Regions from separate parts of the Exiguobacterium sp. PHA03 genome, predicted to be linked through region 2. Evidence: a T-box and tRNA genes for the amino acid it is inferred to sense, from the RefSeq annotation. Region 2 holds a T-box; the other holds one or more tRNA genes.
The links. The T-box of region 2 lies ahead of leuS (leucine--tRNA ligase). A T-box ahead of a tRNA ligase gene usually reads a tRNA of that ligase, here a tRNA-Leu.
Positions count from the first base shown of each region.

Region 1: it encodes a tRNA-Leu, which carries the amino acid that the T-box ahead of leuS (leucine--tRNA ligase) is inferred to sense. The anticodon was not compared.

Region 1 is NZ_JAUTYQ010000001.1:1,059,374-1,068,953, reverse strand. Features, by position in the region: gene Q7C19_RS05800 (S66 family peptidase) at 98-1,108, shown strand; gene Q7C19_RS05795 (hypothetical protein) at 1,124-1,465, shown strand; gene Q7C19_RS05790 (alpha/beta hydrolase) at 1,487-2,419, shown strand; tRNA gene Q7C19_RS05785 (tRNA-Leu) at 2,462-2,545, shown strand; gene Q7C19_RS05780 (transporter substrate-binding domain-containing protein) at 2,748-3,515, shown strand; gene Q7C19_RS05775 (amino acid ABC transporter permease) at 3,547-4,191, shown strand; gene Q7C19_RS05770 (amino acid ABC transporter ATP-binding protein) at 4,188-4,916, shown strand; gene Q7C19_RS05765 (2-oxoglutarate dehydrogenase E1 component) at 5,230-8,070, shown strand; gene odhB (2-oxoglutarate dehydrogenase complex dihydrolipoyllysine-residue succinyltransferase) at 8,106-9,362, shown strand; gene Q7C19_RS05755 (glycerophosphodiester phosphodiesterase) at 9,519-9,580, shown strand, end outside.
Region 2 is NZ_JAUTYQ010000001.1:1,632,018-1,641,597, forward strand. Features, by position in the region: gene Q7C19_RS08600 (pseudouridine synthase) at 1-263, opposite strand, end outside; gene Q7C19_RS08605 (putative polysaccharide biosynthesis protein) at 250-1,914, opposite strand; gene Q7C19_RS08610 (BaiN/RdsA family NAD(P)/FAD-dependent oxidoreductase) at 2,106-3,377, shown strand; gene Q7C19_RS08615 (hypothetical protein) at 3,435-4,412, opposite strand; gene leuS (leucine--tRNA ligase) at 4,544-6,949, opposite strand; T-box leader at 6,997-7,219, opposite strand; gene Q7C19_RS08625 (HAD family hydrolase) at 7,258-7,902, opposite strand; gene Q7C19_RS08630 (peptidoglycan bridge formation glycyltransferase FemA/FemB family protein) at 7,993-9,027, opposite strand; gene Q7C19_RS08635 (MDR family MFS transporter) at 9,211-9,580, opposite strand, start outside.

The DNA.
Region 1 (9,580 bases), 570 kb from region 2:
AACAGGATAAAAGTTGGTAATGCGGCATAAGAACGGTATAATGAACTCATATTTTGACGAGAAGATTTTTTCATACTATGACATTTAGGGGGTCACCATGAAATATCCATTTTTAGGTTGGACAGGTCACACGATCGGAGTGACGGCGCCCTCCTCCGGATTACGTGAACAGCAACAGGAATGGGTCGAACGAGCAGTTGAACAGGTACAAGCACGGCAAATGAACGTCCGTTTAGGTGAAACGATTTGGTCGCATCAACTTGCTGAGAGTGCACCGGTCAAACAACGCGCCGAAGAATTCAATCACATGATGACGGATGAGACGATTGATGCTGTTATCCCGCCATTTGGTGGGGAACGCGCCATTGATCTTTTACCCGAGTTGACACCAACTGCTTACCAAACAAAATGGTTGCTTGGCTATTCCGATATCAGTACGTTATTGCTCAGTTTGACGCTTCAGACGGGAATTGCGACAGCACATGGTCCGAACTTCGTTGAGCTTCGGAGTAAAGAATGGGACGAGACGACAAGTGCCTGGCGACGGGTTCTCGCGACGCCATCTGGAGAAACCGTCACACAGTGGGCTTCCGATCGTTATCAAACCGCGTGGACAGACGAAGAACGTCCAGCAGGTTCGTTATTTCAGCTGACGGAAGCGACAGAATGGAAAGCACTTGATGAGCGAACAGAAGTGACCGGACGGTTACTTGGGGGTTGTCTGGAGACGATTCGCCATCTGATTGGGACACCGTACGGAGATGTGAAGCGCTTCCAACATGAAGAGATCAACGGAGAACCGATTCTCTGGTACTTCGAGGTGTCTGAAGCGAGTTCTGCCGAGGTGCATCGGACGCTTCGACAAATGGCGTATGCTGGGTGGTTCGACCATGCGGCTGGCTTTTTATTTGGCCGTACGTCTGCAAGGATTACAGAAGATCTGACATGGCTAGACGTGTATCACTATCTAGCCGATGAAACGGGCTTACCAGTCTTATATGATCTTGACATCGGTCATCAGCCACCACAGTTAACGTTAATCAATGGAGCGACGGGTACGGTTCGTATTCAAGGAAAAGATTCACGAATCGATCTTACGTTCAACTAAAAAGGAGAGCACGCAATGGCACGTCGTAAGTTTCAAGCATTAGGCGTTTATAAACGCGTCCATATTAACCCGGAAACACGTCGAATGACGTTACCGGAACCGTTTTACGATGCACTTCGTCTAGAAGATGAATTGCTGATTGCACAAGTCGGAGATGTTCTCGTCATGCGTCGTCCGGGGGAAGTCGTCGAGACAGAAACGGATTTATTGAGTGAACTCGTAGAAGATGGATTCACGGGTACAGAGCTTGTCCAAGAGTTTGCCTACCGGCGTCAGCAACAGGAACAACGATTACGTCAACAAGTCTTGCAGGATGAAGAGGATGACCATGCTGCTCAACTGAAGATCGAGCTATAACGGAAAGAAGGAGTGGGGCAGATGCGTCGCAGAACAAAAATTGGAATCGGAGTCATCGGATCCGGATTAGTAGCAGCGAGTTATTATTTTTATGAGATGGCAATCGCTACGAATCCGAAGCCGTTCTTATCGAATAATCGGGATTTGAGTGATGAGATGGTCCGGTTGATGCAACCTGGACAGACATGGATCAAGGAGCAGCCGCTCGAGCGGATCGAGATTGAAGCAAAAGATGGTTTAACGTTACGCGGACATTTCCTCCCGTCTCCTGTTCCGTCAGACCGGATTGTCATTCTCGTGCATGGATACGGAGGCGTCGGAACGGATTTAGCCGGATTCGCCTATCTGTACCATCAGGCCGGTTTCCATGTCATGATGCCCGATAATCGAGGACACGGAATGAGTGACGGTCATTATATCGGATTCGGATGGCATGATCGTGAAGATTGTCTCAGTTGGTCGAACTATCTGATTGAACGGATTGGACAGGATGCGAAACTGTTCTTACATGGTGTGTCGATGGGAGGGGCGACCGTATTGATGACGAGTGGCGAACAACTTCCACCACAAATCAAAGGAATCATTTCTGATTGTGCCTATACGTCCGTCAATGCTGTTCTTGCGTATCAGATGAAGCGGATGTATCGACTACCACACTTCCCGTTTTTAGGGATGACGAGCGTATTGACGAAGCTAAAGGCAGGTTATACGTTCCGTGAAGCATCAGCGCTGAAACAGGTCAAAAAGGCACAGGTTCCGATTCTCTTCATTCATGGTGGTGCGGATACGTTCGTACCGACAGATATGGTGTATGAGCTGTACGAAGCCTGTCCAACGGAAAAGGAACTGGTCGTCATTCCGAATGCCGCACACGCTATGGCATATTTCGAGGATCCGGCATTATATGATGACGTCGTTGAGAAGTTCGTCCGGAACATCTTGCGAAATGATTGACAACTCAGTTCGTTACCCGCTATATTAATATCATAAATCAACGTCGTCGTGGCGGAACTGGTAGACGCGCTAGACTCAGAATCTAGTGGTGGCAACACCGTGGAGGTTCAAGTCCTCTCGGCGGCATAAATGATTGAAGGAGGCAATCCCATCAAGGGGTTGCCTCCTTTTTTGATAATGAATAGAAAACGGTTGCATCGAATAAAAATTCAGAAATGTTTATCTTTTTAGAACTTTTCTGGTAAAATACGTTTTAAAGAGGGTACTCTTCAGGGAAAGTACTAAGTGGAGTCGACAATCTTTAACACATAGGAGAGGGGAAACAAACATGAAAAAAGGAAGTATTTTGCTAGCGCTCTTGATGAGCTGTATTCTCGTACTTGGTGCATGTAGTATCGGTTCGAAGGATGAAGGGTCTTCAGAAGGAAAGACGTATAAAGTTGGTATCGACGTCACGTATCCACCATTTGAGTACAAAGACGGGGACACGTACAAAGGAATCGACATCGATCTTATGAAAGCAATCGCTAAGGATCAAAACTTCAAGATTAAATTTGAAGCAATGGATTTCAGCGGTATCATTCCAGCACTTCAAGCAAATCAATTGGACGTTGCCATTGCCGGTATGAGTATTACACCAGAACGGAAAAAAGTCGTCACATTCTCAGACCCATATTTCAAAGCTGGTCTTATTTTAGTCGTCAAAAAAGATGAGAATGGTATTAAATCCGTTAACGATCTTAAAGGGAAAAAAGTAGCCGTCAAAAAGGGAACGACGGGTGCAAAATATGCAACGGACAACGCGGATAAACTTGGCTTCACTGTTACACAGTTCAATGATAGTCCAGCGATGTTCCAAGAAGTAAAGAACGGTAACGCAGCTGCCTTGATTGAAGATTATCCGGTCATCTCATATGCAAACAAACAACAAAACCTTGGATTGAAACTTGTCGGTGATCGTCTCAACGGTGATAACTACGGGATCGCTGTCTTAAAAGGTGAGAATAAGGATCTGCTGAAGAAAATCAACAAAGGACTTGCGAATCTGAAAGAAAACGGTGAATACGATAAAATCGTTGACACGTATCTGAAATAAGTCGCAAGGCGATAAGGGAGTGGGATAGCCAATGGAAGTGGTCAAAACCGCATTTCCATTTTTCTTGGAAGGGCTTCAAGTTACATTGTATATTTTCATCATTGCGGTCATCGTCGGCTTTCTGATTGGCTTAGTCGTCGCATTGATGCGGTTGTCACCGTTAAAGATTTTGAACGCAATCGCGATCATCTATATCGATGTCATTCGTGGTACACCGTTCATCGTTCAGCTTTTCTTCATCTACTTTGGACTCAACTCGCTTGAGTGGTTATCGATGGACCGGATGTATGCAGGGATACTGACGGTCGCGATCAATGCTGGTGCTTATTTCGCGGAAATTATTCGAGCAGGTATCCAGTCGATTGATAAGGGACAAACAGAAGCCGCACGTTCACTCGGGATGACAGGACGTCAAACGATGGTTCAAATCATTTTACCGCAAGCATTCCGACGGATGTTACCAACGATTACGAATCAATCGATCATCAGTTTAAAAGATACATCGTTGTTATCGATCATCGGCATCGCTGATTTGACGCAACAAGGTCAAGTTCAGCAATCGACGACGTTTGAGCCATTCATCGTTTGGTCTGTCGTCGGATTGATGTACTTCGTCATCATTTATCTCTTGTCATTAGTGGCGAAGTTCTTGGAACGGAGGTTTACATTACGATGAGTATCATTGAAGTGAAGAATTTAAAGAAATCATTCGGCTCGAACGAAGTCTTAAAAGACATTAACGTCTCGATAGCCGAAAAAGAAGTTGTGTGTGTCATCGGTCCGTCGGGATCTGGGAAAAGTACGTTTTTACGCTGTTTGAATCGACTGGAGGAGATTACGGGTGGAACGGTCATTATCGATGATTTCGACATCACAAATCCGAAGGTCGATATCAACAAAGTTCGGGAGGAGGTCGGAATGGTCTTTCAGCATTTTAATCTCTTCCCGCATAAGACCGTGCTTGAGAACGTCACGCTCGCACCGATCAAAGTACGTAAATCGGATAAGGACCAGGCGAAAAAGCGAGCTTTGGAACTACTCGATAAAGTTGGGTTACGGGAAAAAGCGAATAATTATCCAGGCGAATTATCCGGGGGTCAAAAGCAACGGGTCGCAATTGCCCGAGCGCTCGCGATGAATCCGAAAATCATGTTGTTTGACGAGCCAACGTCAGCGCTTGACCCGGAAATGGTCGGGGACGTGCTTGCCGTCATGAAACAACTTGCTCTCGAAGGGATGACGATGGTCGTCGTGACCCATGAGATGGGATTTGCTCGTGAAGTCGGAGACCGCGTGTTGTTTATGGATGGTGGGTATGTCGTCGAAGAGAATGTGCCACAAGCGCTCTTTGATTCTCCACAGCATGAACGGACGCAATCGTTCCTCAGTAAAGTGTTATGATTAAACCGGCGTATCTAAATGCAGATACGCCGGTTTTTTGCTTATTCATAAATTACTGGCTAAGCGCTCATAAGAAAAACTTATACATTTAAGCGTGAGAATTTGGGAATTCGAAATGCACACGCAGGAAAAGAGTAGTAATATAGTAACGAAGGCACTTTCATGGAAGAATGGCACGTTCGTTCCTTCTCATGACGTTTTAGCGCATCATTCATGCAATTTCTTTTGAAAGCGCTAACAGGTAGAGGGCTGGAAACACATTTAGCCGATGCTAAATGTGAGGGGAGAAATATAGAAACGGGGGGAACCGTACATGGCAGGCCACGAGCAAGATCAACAAGCATTTTATGGACCAAACCTTGGCTACATCATTGAATTGTACGAGCGTTTTTTAGAAGACAAAACATCCGTCGATGAGGAGACACGTACTTATTTCGAAGAGCATGGTGCACCTGTGACGGAACCAGTAGTACCGATGCAAGTCGAGACGGGAGATTTCGAAAAATATCTTGCGGCGAATCGTTTAGCGGAACAAATTCGTGCAAAAGGACATCTTGCGGCGGATATCTATCCGCTGAAGGACCATCCGCGAGAAACAGGATTATTCGAACTAAATCAGTTTGGACTGACAGAGGCAGATCTTCGGAAAATGCCGGTTTCACTCGTCTGTCCTGAGCCGCCAGCGGGTGTTCAAGATGCATTTGAAGGCATCGAGCACTTGAAAGCGCAATATACGGGAGCAGCGGCTGTTGAGTTCCAGCATGTTGATGACTTAGAGGAAAAGAAATGGCTCCGTCAAAAAATCGAACAAGGTGCTTTGACGGCGACGCTTGATGCTGAGCAAAAGAAACAATTGTTCAAACGCTTGGCTGAAACGGACCTTTTCGAAAAATATCTGCACAAAACATATGTCGGTCAAAAACGATTCTCGATCGAAGGGCTCGATGCGATGGTGCCATTGCTCGATACGATCGTCGGACACCTCATTTCAAACGGGTCGGAGACGATTAATATCGGAATGGCGCACCGTGGACGATTAAATGTTTTAGCTCATGTACTCGGTAAACCATATGAAATGATCTTTGCTGAGTTCCAGCATGCACCAAATCATGATCTCGTACCGTCTGAAGGATCAATCGGTATCACATACGGTTGGACGGGCGACGTGAAGTATCACCTCGGACTAAACCGGAAACTCGAGCAAAAGACACGTGACATCCGGATGACGCTCGCGAACAATCCGTCGCACTTAGAGTTCGTCGACCCAGTCGTCGAGGGCTTCACGCGTGCGGCACAAGATGACCGGACCCAAAAAGGCGCACCACGTCAAGAGCAGGCAGCCGCTGCTGCGATCCTGATTCACGGGGATGCAGCGTTCCCAGGTCAAGGAATCGTTGCTGAAACCTTGAATTTAGCAAACCTCAAAGGATATAACACAGGCGGAACGATTCACATCATCGCGAACAATACGATCGGCTTCACGACGGAACCGACAGATTCGCGTTCGACGCGTTACTCGAGTGACCTGGCTAAAGGGTATGAGATTCCAGTCTTCCACGTCAACGCCGATGAACCTGAAAGCTGTCTCGCTGTTGCGCTACTCGCGAGCGAGTACCGTGCAACATTCAAGAAAGACGTCATGATCGATTTAATCGGATATCGTCGTTTTGGACACAACGAAATGGATGAACCGATGAATACAAACCCGGTCTTATACGATTTGATCCATAAGCATGATCCGATTCGTGTCTTGTACGGAAAGACGCTTGTCGCGAACGGGGATGCGACAGCTGAGGAAATTCAATCGATTGAGACGTCAATCAATGATCACATGAAGGCGGCTCGAGAAAAAGTCCCAAATGTAGAGAAAGAGTATGGTGGGGTCATGCCGGACGTCGTCTTTAAAGGCGTTCCGACGATCGAAACAGGAGTAGCGATCGAAACATTAACTGCATACAATGAAGAATTGTTGCAGTGGCCAGATGGCTTCCAAGTGTTCCATAAACTTGAGAAAGTCCTGAAGCGCCGGACAGATGCATTCTCGACGAAGAACGGGATTGACTGGGGACACGCCGAAACATTGGCATTCGCTTCAATTCTCTCGGATGGAACACCAATCCGATTGAGCGGGCAAGATTCTGAACGGGGAACGTTTGCACAACGGAATATCAATCTTCATGATGTGAAAACGGGAGAAGGATTCTCGCCACTTCATGCTTTATCAACGGCAACAGCTTCGTTCTCGGTCTATAACAGTCCACTCTCTGAGGCGGGTGTTCTTGGCTTTGAATACGGCTATAATGTCTTTGCACCAGAAACGCTTGTCTTATGGGAAGCGCAATACGGAGACTTCGCAAACTCAGGTCAAGTCATCTTTGACCAGTTTATTTCTGCGAGCCGAGCCAAATGGGGACAAACGTCAGGTCTCGTTATGTTGCTTCCGCACGGTTATGAAGGACAAGGACCAGAACACTCGAGTGGTCGTTTAGAGCGCTTCTTGACGTTATCCGGTGAGAAGAACTGGACAGTTGCGAACGTATCGAGTGCTGCGCAGTACTTCCATTTGTTGCGTCGACAAGCAGCAATCCTCGGAAAAGAGGAAGTTAGACCGCTCGTGGTCATGACACCAAAGAGTCTCTTGCGTCATCCGCTTGCGACATCTGACGTCTCTGAATTGACGGAGGGTAGTTTCCGTCGTGTCATTGAACAAGCGGGACTTGGAGAAGCACCAGATCGTGTCAAACGTCTTGTGTTCTGTTCTGGTAAGATGGCAATTGATTTAGCGGAAGCGGTCTCGAAATCAGAGGAAAATCTCGACTGGTTACAAATCGTCCGGGTTGAGGAACTGTATCCGTTCCCAGCGAAAGCCTTACAAGAAGTCATTGCGCGCTATGAATCCGTCGAAGAGATGGTCTGGGTGCAAGAAGAACCGAAAAACATGGGGGCGTGGTCCTTTATGGAACCACGGCTTGAAACTGTCGCACCGAACGGAATTCAAAATGTTCGTTACATTGGTCGTCGTCGCCGTTCAAGTACAGCAGAAGGTGACCCGGCAGGTCATAAAGTAGAGCAAGCACGTATCATCAATGATGCGCTCACAGCAACGGCTTCTACACCAACAGCACCATCACACGTATCGAATCACACATCATAACGTAAGATAGAAACGAGTCATAGGGGGAGAATACGATGGAAATCAAAGTACCAGAACTTGCCGAATCAATTACTGAAGGAACGGTGGCATCTTGGTTAAAACAACCAGGTGATCACGTGGAAAAAGGGGAAGCCATCGTTGAGCTCGAGACAGATAAGGTCAACATCGAAGTACCGTCAGATGAAGCGGGTACGTTAACGGAAGTAATGGCTGCTGAGGGAGATACAGTCCGCGTCGGGGAAACGATTGCTGTCATCTCTGCTGGTGGCGAAGCTTCAAAACCGGCTGCAACAGAAACAGCACAAGAAACTCCAAAAGAGACACCAAAAGCAGAAGAAAAAGCGGAACAACCAGTGGCTGCAGCAGCGACGGAAAGTACATCCGTTGCAGATCGTCCGATTGCTTCACCTGCTGCCCGTAAATTGGCTCGTGAAAAAGGAATTGATTTAGCACAAGTGGCGACGCAAGATCCACTTGGTCGGATCCGTGTCCAAGATGTCGCGACGTTTGAAGTAGCGCCACGTGAACAAGCAAAACCTGCTCCTACGAAGCATGCTGCGCCGACACCAGCTCAAGCGGCTGCTCCTGGGAAACCAGAAGAGCGAATCAAGATGTCACGTCGCCGGAAGACGATTGCGAATCGCCTTGTTGAAGTTCAACAAACGGCAGCGATGTTGACGACATTCAATGAAATCGATATGTCTGCTGTCATGGCGCTCCGTAAACGCCGTCAAGAAAAGTTTGTTAAAGAAAACGAAGTTAAACTCGGCTTCATGTCATTCTTTACGAAAGCAGCAGTCGCAGCACTCAAAAAGATGCCATACTTGAATGCTGAGATTCAAGGCGATGAAATCGTCCTGAAGAAATTCTATGATATCGGCATTGCCGTCTCAGCACCAGACGGTCTCGTTGTTCCAGTCGTTCGTGATGCGGACAAAAAGAACTTCGCTGAAATTGAAAAGGACATCATTCAATTAGCGGTCAAAGCGCGTGATAATAAACTTGGTCTATCTGACTTAACGGGTGGTACGTTCACAATCACGAATGGTGGTACGTTCGGTTCACTCATGTCGACGCCGATCTTAAACGGTCCACAAGTCGCGATTCTCGGCATGCACGCAATCAACCTGCGCCCTATTGCCATTGATGCAGAACGCATGGAAAATCGTCCGATGATGTATGTTGCTCTCTCTTACGATCACCGGATCGTGGATGGAAAAGAAGCTGTTACGTTCCTGAAACACATTAAAGATCTTCTTGAAGATCCAGAGTCATTGATTTTCGAAGCGTAATCATTAAAAGACCCGTTTTAGATGCGGGTCTTTTTTCTATGGAATGATATCGTTTTGTCATCAAATCAAGAAATGACGTTAACAGCTTCTCTATATCATCTTCATACAAACAATTTAAGATAAGTGTTGTAAGAATATTTCAAGGGGGAATAGATGATGCTGAAACAAATCGGATTGACGATGGTAGCGGGAGCCGTATTAAGTACAGGACTTCCGAC
Region 2 (9,580 bases):
AACAACAGATCAATGACGGTCTCATCTCGTTTATCTTCTGTTGCACTAATGACACCCGGTGGTTTATTCATCATCAAGTAGATGTATTTTTGATACGTAACCGGTTCCCCATACATCAGAACCTGTTGCGTCTCGACATCGACATGTTGTTTCGGATCACGCACGATCTCTCCATCGACTTGAATCGCCCCTGCTTTCAGCAGCAGCTTCACTTCTTTTCGGGAGCCTGCTCCCATGTTGGATAACAATTTATCTAGACGCATGACCTCGTCCTCGTTTCAATGAAATTTTACGTCCTAATACGACTTCTGCTAAGCCACTCCAAATCGAGAGTCCTGCAAAAATCACGATTCCGACTGCTGCACCTACGATCAGAATCAATAGAGACGCCCATGTCGTCTCTGGCAAGATGGATACCATTCCCCACTTGACGAGCGCGACACCCGCTCCCATCAAGGCACTGATGATCAAGATCAACGACGTCCGGCGTAAGACCGTACTGAATGGGAACTTCACCGTTTGTGTGATCCGGAAGAACATCAAACCGGTCGCAACGAGATAGCCGATGATCGTCGCATATCCAGCACCTGTTCCATCACCCGTCAAATGAATCAACGGTGCATTCAAAAGATACTTCGCAAGTAATCCAGCAAGTGTTGCGATGATCGTAAAGTATTGACGGTTAATTCCTTGAAGGACGGCTGCCGTAACAGAATACAAGGCAAGGAACAACGCACTCGGCGCATAACTTAATAGATAAACCCAGGCCGCTTGATCTTTCGGGAAGAGTACATGGAACGTTTCTTCACTAAGGAGAATCATCCCGACGACTGCCGGAATCGTCACGAAAAAGACGAGTTGATAAATCTGTGAGATTTGAGCCCGTACTTTCCGCATATCCCCTTGCGTAAAGGAGGCGGTCAACAGTGGAGTCGCAGACAAAGATAAGCCCGTTGCGACAGAGACCGGAATCAAGACGATCTTATGACTATCCGCAATCAGATAGGCCGTCGCATTTCCGGCAGCTTCGAGCGTATAGCCAATACTTTGTAACGCGGCATTCATCGTGTTCTGATCGATGACTTGGTAAAGCGGCGTCGAAAGACCGACCATGACGATTGGAATCGCGTACGTCAATAATTCCTTATACAAATCCGTTAACGGGCGATCCGGCGAACGGACGATTTGTGTAGCGCGTAGTTCTTGTAAACCACTGGATCGTTTGCGGAAGTAATAGATGAGAACCGCGACACTACCGATTGCACCAATGAATGCGCTGAACGTTGCAATCGTCGCTGCAAAGGCTACACCTGAATCAAATAAATAGATGGCGATGCTGACTCCTACGAGTAAGAAGATGATGCGGACGATTTGTTCCAAGATTTGCGAAATCGCAGTCGGTCCCATCGATTGATACCCTTGGAAATATCCACGCGTCATACTCATCGGTGGAATCAAGAGTAACGCAAAACTAACCCCTCGAATCGTCATCGTGACGGCATCGACGTACGAGGCTGAATCGACGTCACCGCCTGGAATCGCCCGGTGTGCTAAATACGGTGCAAGGAAGAATAAGGCGAGAAAAGAGACAACCCCGGTCAAGGACATGATTTTTAGACCAGACCGATACAAACGTTCACTCGTATCATATTCTCCTAACGCATTGTATTTGGCGACGAATTTCGAGACGGCAACAGGAATCCCCGCTGTCGCAAGACCAATCATGATCGCATAGTAGTTGTAGGCATAGGTATAGAACATGATACCTGTCGCACCGACCATGAACTGAAACGGAAAGAGATAAATCAAACCCAGTGCGCGGGAAATCAGTGACGCACCGGACAGGAGCATCGTTCCACGAACGAATCCTGCATTGCCGGAAGAAGTAGACTGCTTATTACTGACTGTGGACATGGTAACATCCCTCACGCTTTCTAATTTTTAAATCGACACTCTAATCGTGACTGTCTCATTATACAAGTTCTCTCGTACACAATTGCAAATCATTATACCGCTGTCTATCTTGAATTGAAAGAGACGGTTTGTTTACAGTCGCAACTTCTGCTAAAGTGAAACAAGCAGAATTCTATGAATGAGGTGACCTTATGTACGATGTAATCGTAATCGGAGGCGGACCGAGCGGTTTGATGGCGACGCTCGCCTCTTTACAAGCCGGAGCCCGGACGCTCCTGCTCGATAAAGGAAATAAATTAGGACGAAAGCTCGCAATCTCTGGCGGCGGACGGTGTAACGTCACGAACCGAAAGCCACTCGATGAGCTCGTCCAGTCGATTCCAGGAAACGGACGTTTCCTTTATAGCGCCTTTTCTCAATTTAATAATGAATCGATCATCGATTTGTTCGAAGGATTTGGTGTCGCACTCAAAGAAGAGGATAACGGTCGGATGTTCCCGGTCTCGGATAAGGCGGCAGACGTCGTTCGTGTATTGATCGATCAAATCCGTGCACATGGCGCCGAGATTCAAACAGACGCGCAAGTCGCTACGCTCGACTTCCATCCAGATGGTTCTTTTGCAGCTGTCATCTTAGAAAACGGCATGCGTCTTGAAGCAAAAAGTTGTATCGTAGCGGTCGGCGGACAATCTGTTCCGCACACGGGTTCGACGGGTGACGGCTATCCGTGGGCTGAAAAAGCTGGTCATACGATCACGGAACTTTTCCCAACGGAAGTCCCGATTTTGTTAGGTGATACGTTCATTCATGAAAAAACATTACAAGGACTGTCGTTGCGTGACGTTGCCTTAACGGTTCACGGTAAAAAGGACAAAGCAATCAAGACACATACGGGTGATCTACTGTTCACACACTTCGGTTTAAGTGGTCCGATCGCTTTACGGTGTAGCCAATATACGATCAAAGAGCGCAAACGATCGAAAGAGACGATCGTTCATCTATCGATCGATCTCTTCCCGGATGAGTCACTTGGTGCATTAACAGAACGCTTCCAGGCAGCACTTGCGGCAAATCCGAAGAAATCGGTTCGGAATGCCCTTCGTGGTTTTGTACCAGAACGATTGCTTGAACTCCTGTTCGCTCGAATCGGCTTTGGCGATGAAGTTTGTACACAAGTAAAGAAACAGGACTGGACGGACTTCCTGCAACAATTGAAACGATTCCCACTCAAAGCAACAGGAACGCTCGATTTCGATAAAGCCTTCGTCACTGGTGGCGGTGTCTCGATCAAAGAGATTGATCCCAAAACGATGATGTCGAAAAAGGCGGAGCGATTATTCTTCGCTGGCGAAATTCTTGATATCCATGGCTATACAGGTGGATACAATATCACAGCTGCGTTCGTGACGGGTCATTGTGCCGGTAGTCACGCTGCAGAGATGGCACGTGACACTGTCTCTTAATACAAAAAAGACCCGATTTGTCTCTGTTAATCAGAGAAATCGGGTCTTTTTTCTACATCAGTCAATCGGTGTGAATGATCGACTTGAGAATTTATCCGTGACAACTAAGGCGAACAATTCATTATCTTGTACAAAGATTCCTTTTGATCCATACACTTTCGGACTCGCTGTCTCCCCCGTAATCGTTTTCTCTTTCTGATCAATCGAATAAAGATAAAGTGCTTCTGAGTCTAACGTATAGATCCGACCTTGCCGTTCTGCAAGACCAATCGGACGGAATCTGGATTCAAATGCTTTTTTCGCATCACTTCGCATTCCGCTCGCCGCTTCGATTTTCTCTCGTTTGATGATTGACAAGTACGGTGGTTTTTGCTTTTTCTTTAAGGCACGCTTCTTCTTTTCCGAAGCATCTGGATCAATCTTGATTTTGTCCTCTTTCATTGCAAAGTAAGTCAATTCAACACGACCAATCGAGCGAATTTGATTGATTGTATAGAATTCTTTTTTCTTCGCATCATATCCAAGACCATGGAAACTGTCTCGAATCGTCGTCCCTTGTACTTTTTCGCGTTTTTCTTCACTCCAGACGCCATCTTTTCGTTTAATCGTGACTAGAATTTGATTCGACGTCAATAAAGCGACTGTCTCTCCGTCAACGAGTGTCATCCCGTCAAGACCAGACAATAAGAGTTTCCCTTCTTCCAACTGAAACGTCGCATTGATACGTTCTCCAGTTCCACTGATTTCAAAGAAACGGTAGTCCTCTGTTACGACGAGGTACGAACCTATGGAATCATCATATAACATCTGTTGAACATTTTTAATTAACGGTTCTTCTGGATTCGGAATGGCTGAAGGCGTTTTCGGTGGCACCTGTTTGACAGCTGCCTGATGCTTCGATTGCGTCTCGATTTTCGCGAACGTTTCCTGAATACGTGACAACGTCTCTGGCTTCGAGAAGACGAGCAGTATACAAAGGATCAACCCCGAAACGACAGCAAAAATCGTTGTATAGACTATATAAGATCGTTTCATTGATGATAATCGCCTTTCTTTCTCGGTTTCTGATTCAGTGTAGCAGAAGGACGTTCAAAAAAAAAGCGGACTTGCGACGGAAATGAAGAAACCCCTTCCATTCGCATCAAGTGAATGAAAGGGGTTATGGCTTAGTTCGCCACGATATTGATCAATTTTTTCGGTACGACGATGACTTTCCGAACCGTCTTGTCGCCAATCCATTCTTGTGTCTTTTCATCAGCAAAGGCAAGTGCTTCGATTTCTTCTTTTGTCGCATCGATGTTGATTTCGATTTTCGAGCGAACTTTACCGTTCACTTGAATGACGAATTCCATCGTATCGCTGACAAGTTTTGATTCATCGAATGTTGGCCATGCCGCATACGTCAATGTCTCTTCAAAGCCAAGTTGTTCCCACAGTTCTTCACCAAGGTGCGGTGCGACTGGTGTTAACAATTGAATGAATCCACGAAGGAAGTGACGCGGAAGAACCGGCTGTTTATTCGCTTCGTTGACGAAGACCATGAGTTGCGAAATCCCGGTGTTGAACTGAATGTTCGCGAAGTCTTCCGTGACCTTCTTGACGGTCTGGTGGTATGTCCGTTCGAAGTCAGCATCGACTTCCGTGACGTCTTGAATGTCTGCTGTCCGTTCGAACAAGCGCCAAACGCGATCGAGGAAACGACGCGCTCCGTCAAGACCGTTCTCAGACCAGGCAACCGATGCATCGAGTGGTCCCATGAACATTTCGTATAAACGTAACGTATCAGCACCATGCGACTTGACGATTTCATCTGGGTTGATGACGTTACCGCGAGATTTTGACATTTTCTCGTTGTTCTCTCCAAGGATCATTCCTTGGTTGTATAACTTCTGGAATGGTTCTTTTGTTGGTACGACGCCTGCATCATACAAGACTTTATGCCAGAACCGTGCATACAACAAATGGAGAACAGCATGCTCTGCCCCACCGATATAAATATCGACAGGAAGCCAGTATTTTAATTTTTCTGGATCCGCAATCGCTTCTTCATTGTGTGGATCGATGAAACGAAGGTAGTACCAGCAGCTTCCGCCCCATTGTGGCATCGTATTCGTCTCGCGACGGCCTTTCATTCCTGTTTCAGGATCTGTGTAATCCAACCAGTCTTCAGCAAGCGCAAGTGGTGATTCGCCCGTACCAGACGGTTTGATTTCTGGAATGATTGGAAGTTCAAGCGGTAATTCCTCTTGATTGAGTGTTTTCATTGAACCATCTTCCATATGAACGACTGGAATCGGCTCGCCCCAATACCGTTGACGACTGAACAACCAGTCTCGGAGTCGATACGTGATTTTTTTACGACCGACTTGGTTCGTTTCGAGTTCAGCGATCATCGTCTCGATTGCTTCTTGTTTCCCAAGTCCATCAAGCATATGCGAGTTGACGTGTTCGCCCTCTCCTGTGTAGGCTGCTTCGTCGACATTTCCACCCGCGACGACTTCAACGATCGGTAAGTCGAATTGTTTCGCGAATTCGTGGTCGCGCTCATCGTGTCCTGGAACAGCCATGATCGCACCTGTTCCGTAAGAAGCAAGGACGTAATCAGCGATCCAGATTGGAAGACGATCGCCTGAGATCGGATTGACCGCAAAAGCACCCGTGAAGACACCCGTTTTTTCCTTCGCTAAATCCGTTCGCTCGAGATCTGACTTCGTTTGGACTTGCGAAATGTACGCATCGACGGCTTCCTTGTGATCCGCTGTCGTGATGTCAGCTACGAATGGATGCTCCGGTGCAAGTACTAGATACGTCGCACCGAAGATCGTGTCCGGACGTGTCGTAAAGACCGTGACTTGTTTTTTATGTCCATCAATCGTGAAATCAATCTCAGCACCCTCAGATTTCCCGATCCAGTTGCGTTGCATCTCTTTGACAGAATCCGGCCAATCGAGATCATCCAGATCTTCAAGAAGGCGATCCGCATATTCCGTGATTTTCAAGACCCATTGACGCATCGGAACACGCACAACCGGATGATTTCCGCGTTCGGATAATCCGTCGATGACCTCTTCATTCGCAAGGACAGTTCCAAGTGCCGGGCACCAGTTGACTGCGACTTCGTCTACGAAGGCAAGTCCTTTTTCATACAACTTCGTAAAAATCCACTGCGTCCATTTGTAGTATTTTGGATCCGTTGTGTTGATTTCACGATCCCAGTCATACGAGAATCCAAGTTCTTTAAGCTGACGCTTGAACGTCTCGATGTTTTTCGCTGTGAATTCGCGTGGATCGTTTCCTGTATCGAGTGCGTATTGTTCTGCTGGTAATCCGAACGCATCCCATCCCATTGGGTGAAGGACATTGTATCCTTGCATCCGCTTCATCCGTGCGAGGATATCCGTTGCTGTGTAACCTTCCGGATGACCAACATGGAGTCCAGCACCTGACGGATACGGGAACATATCAAGGGCATAGAACCCTTCTTTTTCTGGATCTTCTGTCGTGACGAAGGCGTTGTCTTGATCCCAACGCGCCTGCCATTTCGGTTCAATTTCGCGATGATTGTACGGCATGTCTTTTCCTCCTCTAATCTAAAAAAAACCGGTCTTCCGCCCCTAAGAAAAGGGACGAAAGACCGGTTTGGCTTCCGCGGTACCACCCACGTTGTCTGTCTATGACAGACCGCTTGATTCACGGATAACGGTGTGAAAGACCGGATTCGCTACTACGACTTCACGAATCGTGCTCCCTGACGAGTTCACGGTTGTTACCGACTGGTTCGCACCTTCCACCAGCTCTCTTGACGGCACCTTTCCCCTACTACTTCAGTTCCATGCATTTGACTATCTTTTTCTAGTGTAATCTGTTTCTTCCTCAAGCGTCAACGCTTCCGTAAAATTTCCTCGATTTCTGCGTGTGATTGCGCGACATGATCCGCTTGCTCTAAGCGTTGCGTTGGCATCCGGTCATCAAGAAGCGCAATCACTTCCATGCCTGCTGCTTTCGCACCAATCATCCCGTTCGCAGCGTCTTCAATGACGAGACAGTTCTCGGGTGCGTGTCCAATCCGCTCTGCCGCAAGTCGAAAAATCGCGGGATCCGGTTTCGAACGGATGACTTCTTCTCCACTGACGTAGTGCGTGATCGGAAGCCCATAATGACGGATGACACGTTCGATTTTCTGAAGTGAACTCGAAGAAGCAATGCCGATATCGTAACCAAGAGTCGCCGCTTGTTCGATGACTTGTGTGACGCCTTTTTTTAATCCACACTCCTCCGGCTTTGCATGAATTTGAAACAAGCGATGTTCTTCCTCAAGCAACGCACTAGCTGTTTCTTTCAGCTGATGCTGGGCGACGAGTTCTTCCCACATTTCATCTCCTGTTTTTCCCATGAACGTCGCATACTGAACCGGATCAAGCGGAATCGATAACCTTTTGAACATCTGTTGATGCACTTCAAAGTAGCGAATCTCACTATCTAAGATAACCCCGTCCATATCAAAAATCAGACCGCGTTTTTTCACGATAACTCCCCCTTTATTGATCGATCCTGACTTCAGCATATCAAAAAAACGACTACACGATGTAGTCGTTTTCATACTCTCATTATCTATTTAACTAGTTGCCACCTGAATACCAGCTTGTCGATACGCCGGAAAATAATCGGAATCAGCATTTGATCCGTATCGTACGCAGAGCAAATCATATAGTGATGGCTGCAGGATGGATTTTCCTTGATGATACTCAAATAGTCGATATCCAGTGTAACGGCATTTACTCTCAAAAAGACTATCCCGTTCTTGATACCCGCCCCCAAGATGTTGTTCGACGAGTCCCCGTGCTTTTGCCTGAAGAATTGCTTCGTACTCAAGTCGCTGATTCGGGAACATCTTCGCTTCATCCCGCTTACAGCCGATCAAATGACCGTGGGCGTATTCTTTTCCAAGCAATACGAAGTATCCCCCAACCGCTTTTCCGTCGATTTCCGCCATCAGTAATAAGGGCTCACAAAGTGGGTTCGTCTCCATCAATTGCTCAAAATACGTCGCGGTAAAATAATAATGAGCCGAGGCATTCTTCCGGTCCATCGTTTCATGATACAACGCTAAAAAAACAGGTAGATCGTCCCGTGTTCCTGTTCTGACGGTTAAGGGTGAAGCAAGCGATTTACGAATCATGCTTCTCGTCTTCTTATGAAATGTCTGCATGATATCTTCAAGTGAAGGACGCAAATCAATACTCGTCGTATGACGGATGAAGGAAACTTTTGTCCAGTCCTGCATAAGCCGTTCATTACCTGTTAATGGATTAAAGCGGATCATTTCCGAGACGATCGATTCTTGCTCCGCCCACCTCTCAAAGGATAAACGAGCCTGCTGGATCTCGGACGCAGTCAGTCGACCGATGATTTCCGGTCCGCCATAGCCGTACGGGGTAATGAGATCTGAATAAGGCGTATCAAAAATACGACGCTTCAAAAAAGGATAAAACAGTGTTCCTGCATGACCTTCATAAAGAAATAATACCGCTTGCTCAGACGGTCTAGCGTTGAGCGTGACGTATTGGTGACTATAGAAGATATCAAGAGGCTGTTTCTGTACGTGTGTCGTCCAAGTTGCGGCATCTGTGATGAATTGACACCTTTCCATCCGTGCACCTCCAGTCAAAAAGAAGCAACGTTCATATGACCTTTCTTTTCAAGTTCTTGATTAGAAAGTACCCGTTTCTTTGCCGAAATATTCCATATTATTAAATGTTTGTTTTATAATTTTCGAACGAATGATGTAACAAAAGACAGCTGATCTATTGTCCGCTGTCTCACAAGATAAAGCTCATGATGTGGTTTTAGGAATAGCACGAAGGAAGACAACTCCTGCTAACAGGATCAATCCAATTAAGGTCAAGAAAACTGCTGACATACCTGATAAATCGTAGATCAAACCTCCAACTGTCGGACTGATCATCCGTCCTGCTGAAGCAGCGATATTAACGTATCCTTGGAATTCTCCTTCTTTTCCGATTGGCGCAAGTCGCGCCGCCATTGCAGGAACCGCTGGCCAGATGAACATCTCACCGATTGTCAGAATGATCATCGCCACGAGGAACATCTTGAAGCCGCCTGCAAACGGAACAATCAGATAAGAGAGAAGAAAGATCCCTGTCCCGGTCATCAGTTGGCGTTTCAAATCATCTCCAAACCAA